DNA from 2 places in the Ruminococcus flavefaciens AE3010 genome. Region 1 is predicted to be linked to the other one. Evidence: predicted binding sites of a transcription regulator. Region 1 holds the regulator's gene; the other holds the start of a gene.
What was found. The regulator NrdR, encoded in region 1, represses ribonucleotide reductase genes. The targets are predictions, from matches to a motif close to CACNANATNTNGTG.
Positions count from the first base shown of each region.

Region 2: the regulator NrdR is predicted to act here: its motif matches at 1,936-1,949, upstream of N774_RS0102775 (anaerobic ribonucleoside triphosphate reductase).

Region 1 is NZ_JAGT01000001.1:2,463,070-2,469,084, reverse strand. It holds gene gyrA (DNA gyrase subunit A) at 1-291, shown strand, start outside; gene N774_RS0110780 (metallophosphoesterase) at 315-1,112, shown strand; gene N774_RS0110775 (manganese efflux pump) at 1,115-1,729, opposite strand; gene N774_RS0110770 (sugar phosphate isomerase/epimerase family protein) at 1,963-2,766, shown strand; gene nrdR (transcriptional regulator NrdR) at 2,763-3,239, shown strand; gene N774_RS18310 (hypothetical protein) at 3,260-3,658, shown strand; gene N774_RS0110755 (DUF4830 domain-containing protein) at 3,661-4,059, opposite strand; gene N774_RS0110750 (pseudouridine synthase) at 4,138-4,923, shown strand; gene N774_RS0110745 (ABC transporter ATP-binding protein) at 5,038-6,015, shown strand, end outside.
Region 2 is NZ_JAGT01000001.1:607,709-613,723, reverse strand. It holds gene pyrE (orotate phosphoribosyltransferase) at 1-271, opposite strand, end outside; gene N774_RS19700 (hypothetical protein) at 313-528, opposite strand; gene N774_RS0102780 (hypothetical protein) at 871-1,722, shown strand; gene N774_RS0102775 (anaerobic ribonucleoside triphosphate reductase) at 1,970-4,288, shown strand; gene nrdG (anaerobic ribonucleoside-triphosphate reductase activating protein) at 4,298-4,798, shown strand; gene N774_RS0102765 (MIP/aquaporin family protein) at 4,968-5,753, shown strand; gene N774_RS0102760 (NUDIX domain-containing protein) at 5,912-6,015, shown strand, end outside.

The sequences.
Region 1 (6,015 bases):
GAGGAGGACGATATCATTCTCGTATCAAGCGACGGTATCATCATCAGAATACTCGCCAGCGATATCCGTATCATGGGACGTATCGCAAAGGGCGTACGCGTAATGAGAGTCAATGAGGGTGCTAATGTAGTTGCATTCACCCGTGCCGAGCACGACGACAATGCCGAGACCGAAAAGGTGGAGCAGCTCACAGAGGAGCAGCTGAAGGAAGCAGAAGCCGAGGCTGCACTTGAGGAGCAGAACGAAGTGATCGACGAATCAGCTCCCGAGGACGACGATAACGAGGAATAATACTCCCGCATAAGGAAAACACATTGATATACTTTTTACTTGCAGTAACGATATTTCTGCTCTATGCCCTGTTCGAGAACTTTTTCATGCTGAATATAAGGCGTGAAAAGCTGGGAATCGGCATAAGGATAGTACATCTTTCCGACCTCCACAAGAGAACGTTCGGTAAGGAAAACTCCCGCTTATGCCGTAAGGTAAGAGCAGAAAAGCCCGATATAATCATATTCAGCGGCGACCTTGTATCAAGGTCCGTCAAGGGTCTCAGCAATGCCGAGGCGACGCTGAGGGAGCTGTGCAATATAGCTCCAGTGTATATGATATACGGAAACCATGAGCAGAGCATATATATTGAAATGCGCGACAAGCTTGAAGAAATGTTTGCGCGGAATGACCAGATAATGCTGAAAAACAGCAGTACCACCGTGAATATCCGCGGCAGGGAGCTGAAAATATTCGGGCTCCTTGAAAACTACGGCGTTTACAAGAAAGACGGCGGCTACCGTGACCTTGACATCATTGATGTGGGGGAGCTGAACAAGCTTCTGGGAAAGTGTCCCGAGGGCGAGGTGCTGCTCATTGCCCACAATCCCTTTTTCGGCGAAGCCTATGCGGAATGGGGCGCAAAGTACACATTCAGCGGTCATGTTCACGGCGGCATAGTGCGTCTTTTCGGCGTGGCAATGCTGTCTCCCGAGCGCAGCTTCTTCCCGAAAAATGCCAAGGGAGTCTATGACTTCGGCGGAAAAAAGCTGCTTGTGTCGGCAGGTCTGGGAAAGCTGAGGCTTTTCTGTCCTCCCGAGATAGTGGTGTACGAAATATAGCTTTATGCCGAAACTACGGCAAAAATAATGAGAAACAGTCCTCCCGTCCACGAGAAGTCGTGGTTCAGGGAGGATATTTTTCTGCCCGTGAGAGAGCCGAGTATCAGCGCGGCAGCTCCGCAGATGAATACGGCTGCGGCTGCACCTGCGGCGGATATATTCGTACCGCCGCAGCTCAGACCCGTTGCGGCAGCGTCAAGAGAGCCTGCAATGGCAAGGACGGCAGCTTCACCCATGGACAGCACCTTGGAGCTGTCCATATCAACTGCGGAATCGTCCAGACAGAGCTTGACGAATACGGATAGCTCGCCCATTTTTACGGAAATACCGTCCTTTTCGGAGATACGCCGTATAATGCTGCGCAGTATGCTTTTTGCGATATTCAGCGAGCCTATGGTGATAAGGAAAGCCGTACCGATGACGTGGACAGTATGGGACGTAATAAAGCCCGAAATAATATCTGAAAGGGTAACGGAAATAAATAAAACGGCAGCCGAGAACATATCTATTATGAGTGCGGAGCTCAGGGGTATCTTCACGCCGCTGTTGCAGCAGGCAGCTGCCGCAAGATATATGTCGATACTGACGATGAATGCGAGAAAAAATTCTTTCAGCAAAATAAACACCTCCGCAGTATCATATGCGCCTGATCAGTAAGTAGTGAGTAGAAAGTAGTTAATAGAAAGTAGTGAGTAGAGAGTTGGATATGTATTTTTTACTACTCGCTACTCTCTGCTGACTATTCACTAAAAATAATAATTTTGCTTAGCAAAATTATTATTTTTTATTGACTTTTTACCTGAATATGGTATAATAAAAGTGTATCGTTATATTGTTGGGAGGGATAATTTTGATAGCAGGTGTTTCTACAGCTTGCCTGTATCCCAAGCCCATTGAAGAAGCCCTTTATGAACTTGCTGTCAACGGCGTTTCCACCGTTGAGCTGTTCATAAATACTCATTCCGAGCTGAAAAAGAGCTTCGCTCACGGCGTTGCGAACCTTATGAAAAGATTCGACGTTAAATGCCCCTCAGTACATCCGTTTACCTGCGAAATAGAGCCGCAGATGTTCTTTTCGGAGTACGAGAGAAGAATTGACGATATGCTTGAATATTACAAGCTTTACTTCCGTTTTATGAATATCGTTGGAGCTGATATTTTTGTTTTTCACGGCGGCAAGCCCTCCTCAATATGTACTCCCGAGCTCTACTGCGAAAGGTATTCAAGGCTTTTCAGACTGGGTAAGGAGTTTGGTGTCACGGTGGCAGTGGAGAACGTTTCCCGCTGCAAAAGCGCCTCTGCGTCATTCATAAAGGATATAAAGAATATGCTTGGCAGCGAATTTGCCTTTGTGCTTGATACAAAACAGGCTGTCCGCTCAAACGAGAGCCCCATGAAGTTCCTTGACGTGGTGGGAGACAAGATATGTCATGTCCACATAAGCGATTCGGGAGAAATGGGCGACTGCCTCCTCATAGGCAGGGGACGATTCAACTTTAAGCAGTTCTTTGAAAAGCTTGCGGTATACAATCCTGATTGCAGCGTTGTCTTAGAGCTTTACAGAAGCGGTTTTTCGGGTATAAGCGACCTGATATCCAGCTATAACAAGCTCAGCAGGATGACTGAACCTTACGGCAGGGAGCAGAGCTTATGAAGTGTCCATACTGCGGATATGAAGATTTAAAGGTAATAGATTCACGCCCTGTCGATGACAAGACAAGGCGCAGACGAGAATGTGTCAGATGCGGAGAGAGATTCACCACCTATGAAGCTGTGGAGGTCCCCCTGCTTATGGTGGAAAAGAGGGACGGAAGCGTCCAGCTCTTTGACAAGGCAAAGCTCATAAACGGCATAGTCTCGGCAATAAAAAAGCGACCTGTCTCGGCTGAGAAGGTCACGGAAATAGCAAATTATGTGGAGAACTACTACGCGAATGCTCTCAGGACAGTTGCCAGATCCACCGAGATCGGCGAGCTGGTGCTTGACAGACTGCGGGAGATAGATCCCATATCCTATATAAGATTCGCTTCGGTATACAAGGACTTTACCGATATCGACAGCTTTGTAGCTGCTATAAGCGAATTTGACGGAAAAGAGCAAAAAACGGAAGATAATTCCGAAATATAAAATTTATGGAGGGTTTTACCATGAGTAACAACGGCACACCAAACGGACTGGACAATTTCCTTGAGAATTTCAACGACATCAACACCGAGAGAACATTTGCAGAGGCTGAGGTCAAGAAGAATTCAGCAATTGCAGCTATCGCATATCTTCTTCCAATTCTTTTCTTTCTGCCGATCTGTATCGACGGAAACTCAACATACTGCAAGTTCCATGCAAATCAGTCTCTTACATGGCTTATCGTAGCTATTGTACTTGGCATTATATTTACAATACTTGGTCTTATCCCTATCTTTGGCGTAGTATTCAGAATACTCTGGCCATTTGTTATTCTCGGAATAGATTTCGCATTCATTTACGGTGCTATCAAGGGAAAGGCTTACAGAATACCTTTCGTAGGAAGCCTTCTCAACGTATTCTGATATCAGCTTACAGGTAATCTTATACTGCCGCTGTCCTCACTGTATACCATTGAGGCAACGGCAGTATTGTCACATACGAGAAGCTCTGCAAGCATTTTTTTGTTTTCGGGGCTGTAATTTTTTATCTCATAGACGAAAAGCCTTGCGTTTCTGCCTGCGTATCTGCGCAGAGGAAGTCCCTGTTTATCCTGCATGACTGCGTATTTCTCATAGACATCGGAAAAGCTCTCGGGTATAGTCACGGTCTTCTCGGATATTTCCTCTACCTCCCAGCCGTGAGAGGCAAAGTAGCCCATACGCTGAGATGCATTTTCGGCAGGTACTGCGGATACCGTGGTTTCGCCTTTTTCGCTGCACGCCGCAAGTGCAAATGCAGCCGCTATAAATATAGTTTTTCTCATGTGATCACTCCTGTACAGGTCCATTCTACAGTAAATCTTATTCACCCATGTTTGTACATTATACCGAAAGGAGCCGCAATGGCGCAGATAAGACTTGATAAATTCATATCCGAGCGCACGGAGTACTCCAGAAGTCAGATAAAGGAGCTTGCCGCAAAAGGAAAGATAACCGTTGACGGCACAGCTGTGAAACGCTCTGACACAAAAATAGACAGCGATACAGCTGCGGTAAATGTGTGCGGACAGGAGCTGAAAAGCTCGCGGTACAGGTACATACTGCTGAACAAGCCACAGGGCTATGTGTGCTCTACCGATGACAAGGACGGGGAGACAGTATTGAAGCTCATACCGCAGGAAATGCGGACAAAGGGCATGTTCCCCGCAGGCAGACTTGACAAGGACAGTACGGGCGCTCTGCTTATCACAGACGACGGCGAGCTGGCTCACCAAATATTGTCACCACGCCGAAAAATAACCAAAATATATATTGTGAAACTTGCCAGACCATTTGAGAATAATTATATTAACAAATTTGCCGAGGGCATTAAACTCGCCGATGGGGAGACTTGTCTGCCCGCACGCGTAAAATCGGCGGAAAACAGCGATAAACTGGCAATGATAGAAATTTGTGAAGGAAAATATCACCAAGTTAAAAGAATGTTCGCTGCCGTGGGCAATCACGTAGAAAGACTGGCACGCGTTTCGCTGGGAGCTTTGATTTTGCCCGAAAAACTGGCAATCGGAGAGTGTATGGAATTATTGCACAAAGATGTTGAAAACTTGTTCAAACCACAGGATTTTGACCTTTTTTACAGTCAATTTTTCCCTGTTTTTTCGGCAAATCTAATAAACAACTATTTGTAACTTTGGCAATTTAGCAACTTGAAATTATTTGGAAAGTATGGTATCATATTATCATAGCTGATAGTGGAAAAAAATATATCGGCACAAAATTTTAACTGGAGGACAGGATTAAAAATGGCAGGCTTAACACTTAAAAACATTTATAAGAAATATCCGGGCGGCGTGGTTGCTGTTTCAGATGTTAATTTAGAGATAAGAGATAAGGAGTTTATCGTTCTCGTTGGACCTTCCGGATGCGGAAAGTCAACTACCCTCAGAATGATCGCTGGTCTCGAGGAGATCTCAGAAGGCGAGCTTTATATAGGCGACAGACTCGTTAATGATATCGCTCCAAAGGACAGAGATATCGCAATGGTTTTCCAGAACTATGCTCTTTACCCTCATATGACAGTATTTGAGAACATGGCTTTCGGTCTTAAGCTCCGTAAGGTTCCTAAGGACGAGATCGAGAGAAAGGTTAACGAGGCTGCAAAGATCCTCGACCTTACACACCTTCTCGACAGAAAGCCTAAGGCTATGTCAGGTGGTCAGAGACAGAGAGTTGCCCTCGGCCGTGCTATAGTACGTTCACCTAAGGTATTCCTTCTCGACGAGCCTCTCTCAAACCTCGACGCTAAGCTCCGTGCTCAGATGAGAACCGAGATCGCTAAGATCCACAAGAAGCTGGGTACTACATTTATCTACGTAACTCATGACCAGACAGAGGCTATGACAATGGGTGACAGAATCGTTTGTATGAAGGACGGTTTCGTTCAGCAGATCGATACACCTCAGAACCTCTACGAGAACCCTGTAAACAAGTTCGTTGCAGGCTTCCTCGGCTCACCTCAGATGAACTTCATCGACGCAGAGCTCAAGGAAGAGTACGGTCAGTATATAGTTGAATTCGGCGCAACAAACGGCAGAGGCAACAGATACCAGATCATCGTTCCCGAGTCAAAGGTCAACGAGGATCTCGCTGCTTACGTTGGCAAGGAGATCATTCTCGGTGTACGTCCTGAGTCTATCCACGACGAGGAAATGTACCTTTCAAATGCTTCCACAGGTGTTATCGACACTAACGTTGAAATTACAGAAATGATGGGTGCTGAG
Region 2 (6,015 bases), 1.9 Mb from region 1:
CGAGGCCGAACTTATTGCTCAGAGCAACAACAGCAGATACAGCCAGCGGGATACCCTTATATGCAGGTCCGAAAAGGGTATCTACAGGGATATCATTTGCTTTGATGCACTCGGCATAGTATTCACCAAGTTTTGCAAGCTGAGCGCCTGTTTTATAGTTTCCGCAGTTGATGAAGTAAGGAGCCTTTCTTCCGCTTTTCAGCGTGAACTCGCCGAATGTAAGCACACCGCAGTCCACCATGAATTTTATAAAGCTTTCCTTGTAATTCATTATGTATACCTCCGTATTAAATTAATTATCGTTTTATGCTGCTATATTGCCTCATAGATATGACCGCAAAATGGACAGCGAGGGTAATCAAGATCAATCTCTGCACCGCATTCCACACAGACCTTTTTAGGTAGGATATCAATGTTATCATCGATGTCCTGATTATACTTGCCCGCAAAGCCTGTAGGGTGAGTAACGGGGAAAACTCCGATAAGCATACCACATTCCGAGCAGTAATATCCGAGAGTAGTATCCACAGGGACTTCACATAACTTGTTGTCTCCTTCGTAGAACGTAGAGACAGGATACTCGAGAGAAGCTCCTCTTGTTGGGATACCGCGCTTTTCAATTTTAAAAAAAGCCCTTTATCATTGGTTTGCCGCAATGGATCATTAGATCATCCCTCCTTAAAACATTATAATACCATTATAGTCCTTTTTCGTGAATAATTCAAGACGATAAGCAAAAATAAAATAAAACTTCCTAAAAGTATTGCAAAGAATAATAAAAAGAGGTATAATATATGTAACTGCCGTAACGGCAAATCATAGCGCAGTGTGCCTTGAAAAAGCCGGCGCTTAATTATTTCAGGAGTATATATGGCTAAAAAGAAAAGCATAACAAGAATATCTGACAAGAAACGCGGCAGACCAAAGGTCAGGTTCAGCTTTTGGGGACTTATTTCGATTTTTCTGCTCTCGTTTGCCGCGTGTTTCATATTATATATGGTTGCGGCAAACTTCAATGAGAATTTTTTCAGTGATGAATTTGAAAATGTTGTTGTTGAAGAAAAACCTCCCGCAGAGTCGGACGGAGAAAGCTCAGGCGGTTCAGACGGTTCGGCGCAGACTGTTCAGCAGAACGGCTCTTCCGTTACAAATCCGATAGCTCAGTCTCAGCCAAGGGACAGCTCATATCTTGATTCCTGCTGTCTGGTAACAGACAATACTCTTATCGATATGGGAAAGTATACGGGACTTACGGATATTATCGGAAGCGGAGAGCTCGGTGCGGCGAACTGCAACACTTATACGTTAGAGTCTTCATACGGAACTAAAACCGTATATGAGATACTGCAAATCAAGAAGCCCGAAGTTGTTTACATCATGCTTGGAGATGATATCGGAACATCATCTGTAGATGACATGATATCAAGCTATACCGAGTTAGTAAAAAACGTAAGAGGCTATCTCACAGACGCAGATATATACATTATGCAGCTTCCGCCCGCGAGTGAGGGAGGCGCCATTGATAACGGAGTTATAAACGAATTCAATACAAAGCTTCTCTCTATTGCAAACACAAACAATGTATACTGCATAGACACCAATACAGCTCTAAAGGGAGTTGACGGAAATATCTCAAAAGAATTTATAAGCACTGATACAGGTGCTCTTACCGAAAAAGCATATAAAACCATTGCCGAATATGTGCTTTGTCATATTGTATAATTTTTCGCCCAAACACTATATATAGTGTTTGGGCGTTTTACTGTCTGTAGACCGCTTCAAAGCTCGGAATATCGCTAAAAGCCTATTTTATAAATGATTTATGCACGAATATTCTAAAAACTTCCGCCTTTTCAACAGTTACATTGTCTATAACCTACATTGACATTCATTGAATAATGCTATATACTTATAAAGAACGATTGAAAAGAGAGACACTATATATTGTGTTTGGAGGTATGATAAAGAAATGATAATCCATATTATTAAAAGAGACGGAAGAAAAGTTCCTTTTAATATAGAGAAGATCGCAAACGCTATCTTTAAGGCTGCACAAGCTCGCGGAGGTACAGATTTCAACGTTGCAATGGACGTTGCAGTCGAGGTGTGCAGACTGTATGAGGAACAATACCCGGGAAAAACTCCAACTGTTGAAGAGATCCAGGACCTCGTCGAGAAAGTTCTTATCGAAAAAGGTCACGCTAAAACAGCAAAGGCATATATTCTCTATCGTTACGAGCGTACACGCTCACGTGAGATGAAGACCAATCTGATGTGCGTACTTAACGAGCTGACTTTCAGTCCTGCAAAAGACAGTGATATAAAGCGTGAGAACGCTAATATAGATGGCGATACAGCTATGGGCACCATGCTCAAATACGGTTCTGTATCCGCAAAGGAATACTATGAAATGTATGTCCTTGAGCCTGCACACGCAAAGGCTCACCGCGAGGGCGATATCCATATACACGACCTCGATTTCTATACTCTGACTACCACATGTACACAGATCGATCTTAAAAAGCTTTTCACTAACGGCTTTTCCACAGGACACGGCTTCCTCAGAGAGCCAAACGATATTGCAAGCTATTCTGCTCTTGCCTGTATCGCTATCCAGTCCAACCAGAACGATCAGCATGGCGGACAGAGTATCCCTACTTTTGATTATGCAATGGCTGACGGCGTAAAGAAAACATATGCGTCAAGATATACACAGAATGTTGCAAGAGCTCTGTCGCTTATAGGCGGAGTTGAGAACGAGTTTGAAGCAATAGATGAAATAAAGAAAGAGATGTCAGAAAACTTCGGACTTAAACCAACACTTGCCAATGATAACGGCTATAAGGAAAAGGAACTGGAGCTTCTGCTGAAGTATACAGATAAGGAAACTGCGGAGAAAATTCAGGCTTTCGCTACAAGAAACGCTGAAAAAGAGACCGACAGAGCTACTTATCAGGCTATGGAGGCGCTTATCCACAACCTTAATACCATGAACAGCCGTGCAGGCGCTCAGACACCTTTCAGCTCTATAAATTACGGTACAGATACAACTCCTGAGGGAAGAATGGTAATAAAGAACGTCCTTCTTGCTCAGGAAGCAGGTCTCGGCAACGGCGAGACTCCTATCTTCCCGATACACATATTCAAGATCAAAGAGGGCATCAACTACAATCCTGATGATCCTAACTATGATCTGTTCAAGCTTGCCTGCAGAGTTTCTGCAAAGCGACTTTTCCCGAATTTCTCGTTTATCGATGCACCGTACAATCTCCAGTATTACAAGGAGGGCAATCCTGATACTGAGATAGCATACATGGGCTGCCGTACAAGAGTAATCGGAAACAACTACGATCCTTCAAGAGAGATCGTTACAGGCAGAGGCAACCTCAGCTTTACATCTATAAATCTTCCTCGTCTTGCTATCAAGGCCGACCATAACGTTGGTCTGTTCTTTGAAATGCTCGAGGAAAAAATGGAGCTCGTTATCGACCAGCTCATGCACCGCTTCAATATTCAGTCTCAGAAGAGAGTAAGAAACTATCCGTTCCTTATGGGACAGGGGATATGGATCGATTCCGACAAGCTGGGTCCTGATGATACAGTAGGTGAAGTACTTAAACACGGTACGCTATCTGTTGGCTTTATCGGACTTGCTGAAACCTTAAAGGCTCTTATCGGAGCTCATCACGGTGAGAGCGAAGAGGCTCGTGAGCTCGGTCTCGAGATCATTTCTTCAATGAGAAAGCGTCTTGACGAGGAATCAAAGAGAACAGGTCTTAACTTCTCACTTCTTGCAACTCCTGCGGAAGGTCTTTCAGGTCGTTTTGTACGTATGGATGCCAAGAAGTACGGTATAATCGAAGGTGTTACAGACCGTGACTATTATACAAACTCATTCCATGTACCTGTTTACTATCCTATCAGTGCATTTGAGAAGATAAAGATAGAGGCTCCTTACCACGAGCTTACTAACGCAGGTCATATAAGCTATATCGAGCTCGACGGCGATCCCCTTGAGAACCTCAGCGCATTTGAAAAGATCGTTCGCTGCATGAAGGAGTCGGGAATAGGCTATGGCGCTATCAACCACCCTGTTGATCGTGACCCTTGCTGCGGATACACAGGCATCATCGGTGAGACCTGTCCCTGCTGCGGACGAAAAGAGCATTCCGACAATGTTGCGTTTGACAGGATACGACGAATCACAGGCTATCTTGTTGGTACACTGGATCGTTTTAACAACGGAAAGCGTGCAGAAGAGCATGACCGAGTTAAGCATAATGTATAAGGTGATATAATGGAACTCAGAATTGCAGGAACCGTCAACGACTCAATAGTTGACGGTCCTGGAATAAGATTTACTGTATTTGTTCAGGGCTGCCCGCATAACTGCAAGGGCTGCCATAATCCACAGACTCATGATTTTGAGGGCGGAACTGTTACTACAACAGAAAAGCTTCTTGAAAAGATAAAAGGGAACCCATTGCTTGACGGAGTAACATTCAGCGGGGGAGAGCCCTTTTGTCAGGCAGAAGCTCTGGCTGATTTAGGCAGAGAGATAAAAAAGCTGGGACTTGATATAATAACATATACGGGCTATACGTTTGAAAAGCTTTTTGAAGAGCGCGATCAGAATCATTGGGGAGACTTGCTTGCTGTGACCGATTATCTCATAGATGGACCGTTTATCCTTGAACAAAAGGATTGGGAAATAAAATTCCGCGGAAGCTCCAACCAGAGATATATCGACTGTCAGGAAAGCCTTAAAAACGGAAAAGTTATCGAAAAAGAACCATAAAACACCCCCACCCGTAAAGCGGGTGGGGTGTTTTACAATTTGCATAATATTGAGCATAAATAATTATCTGTATTTTTTATTAGAAAATATTGACATAAATGTATAAATGATGATATAATTAAATTATCGGTATATCCGAAATAATTTTATATGTTAAGGAGGCAATTATATGGAATCAATCAAAAAATATGTAGCAGAAGTAATAGGTACATTCGTGCTTGTTCTTCTTGGCTGCGGTACGGCAATGCTGGTAGGCTGTGACGCAAAGAACGGCGGGGGATATATACTTACTGCTCTCGCATTCGGACTTGTTATTGTCGGTATGGCTTATTGTGTAGGCAATATTTCTGGATGTCATATCAATCCTGCAGTATCGCTTGGAGTTCTTTTGAGCGGAGGAATGACATTTACTGATTTTGTAGGCTATGTCGTTTCACAGTGCCTTGGCGCGATCGCGGGAGCAGGTACATTAAAACTCATCTTTGATCTTGGTGATGTTACAGATATGACAGGAGGATACGGTGCTAATGGTCTCGCAGGTGTAAATGGTAATGCAGGCGCAGGTGTGATCGTAGAGATAATCCTTACATTTATATTTGTACTTACTATTCTCGGAGTTACATCAAAGAATGCTAAGCACGGTTCATTCGGCGGACTCATAATCGGTCTTACACTTACACTTGTTCATATTTTCGGAATAGGTCTTACAGGTACATCTGTAAATCCTGCAAGAAGCCTCGGTCCTGCACTTTTAGCAGGTGGAGATGCTATCAGTGATCTTTGGGTATTTATCGTAGGTCCATTTGTTGGTGCGGTTATCGCTGCAGTAGTTTATAAATGTCTTGAGCCAGCTGCTAAAGTGGCTCCTGCACCTGTAGAAAAAGCTTCTCCTGTTAAGAATAACGCTCCTGCAAAGACAAATAATCACAATAGCAGCAAGAAAAAGAAAAAGTAATTTCAGAAAGCTCCCGTAACAGGGAGCTTTTTTATAGCTGTTTTCTTGAAATTGTATCACAAAAATGATATAATAAGACTAACGAAAAAAGAGACAAAGTTTCACCAAATCAAAGTTTGGTGAAACTTTGATAAGAGATAAAACGAGGGGACTATATTATGGAAAGATTATTCATTATGGATCAAAAAGACTATGATGATAGTTTTGCGCGTTTCAGACGTCCGTCAGTTCGCGGAGTAATAATTAAAGATGGAAAAATAGC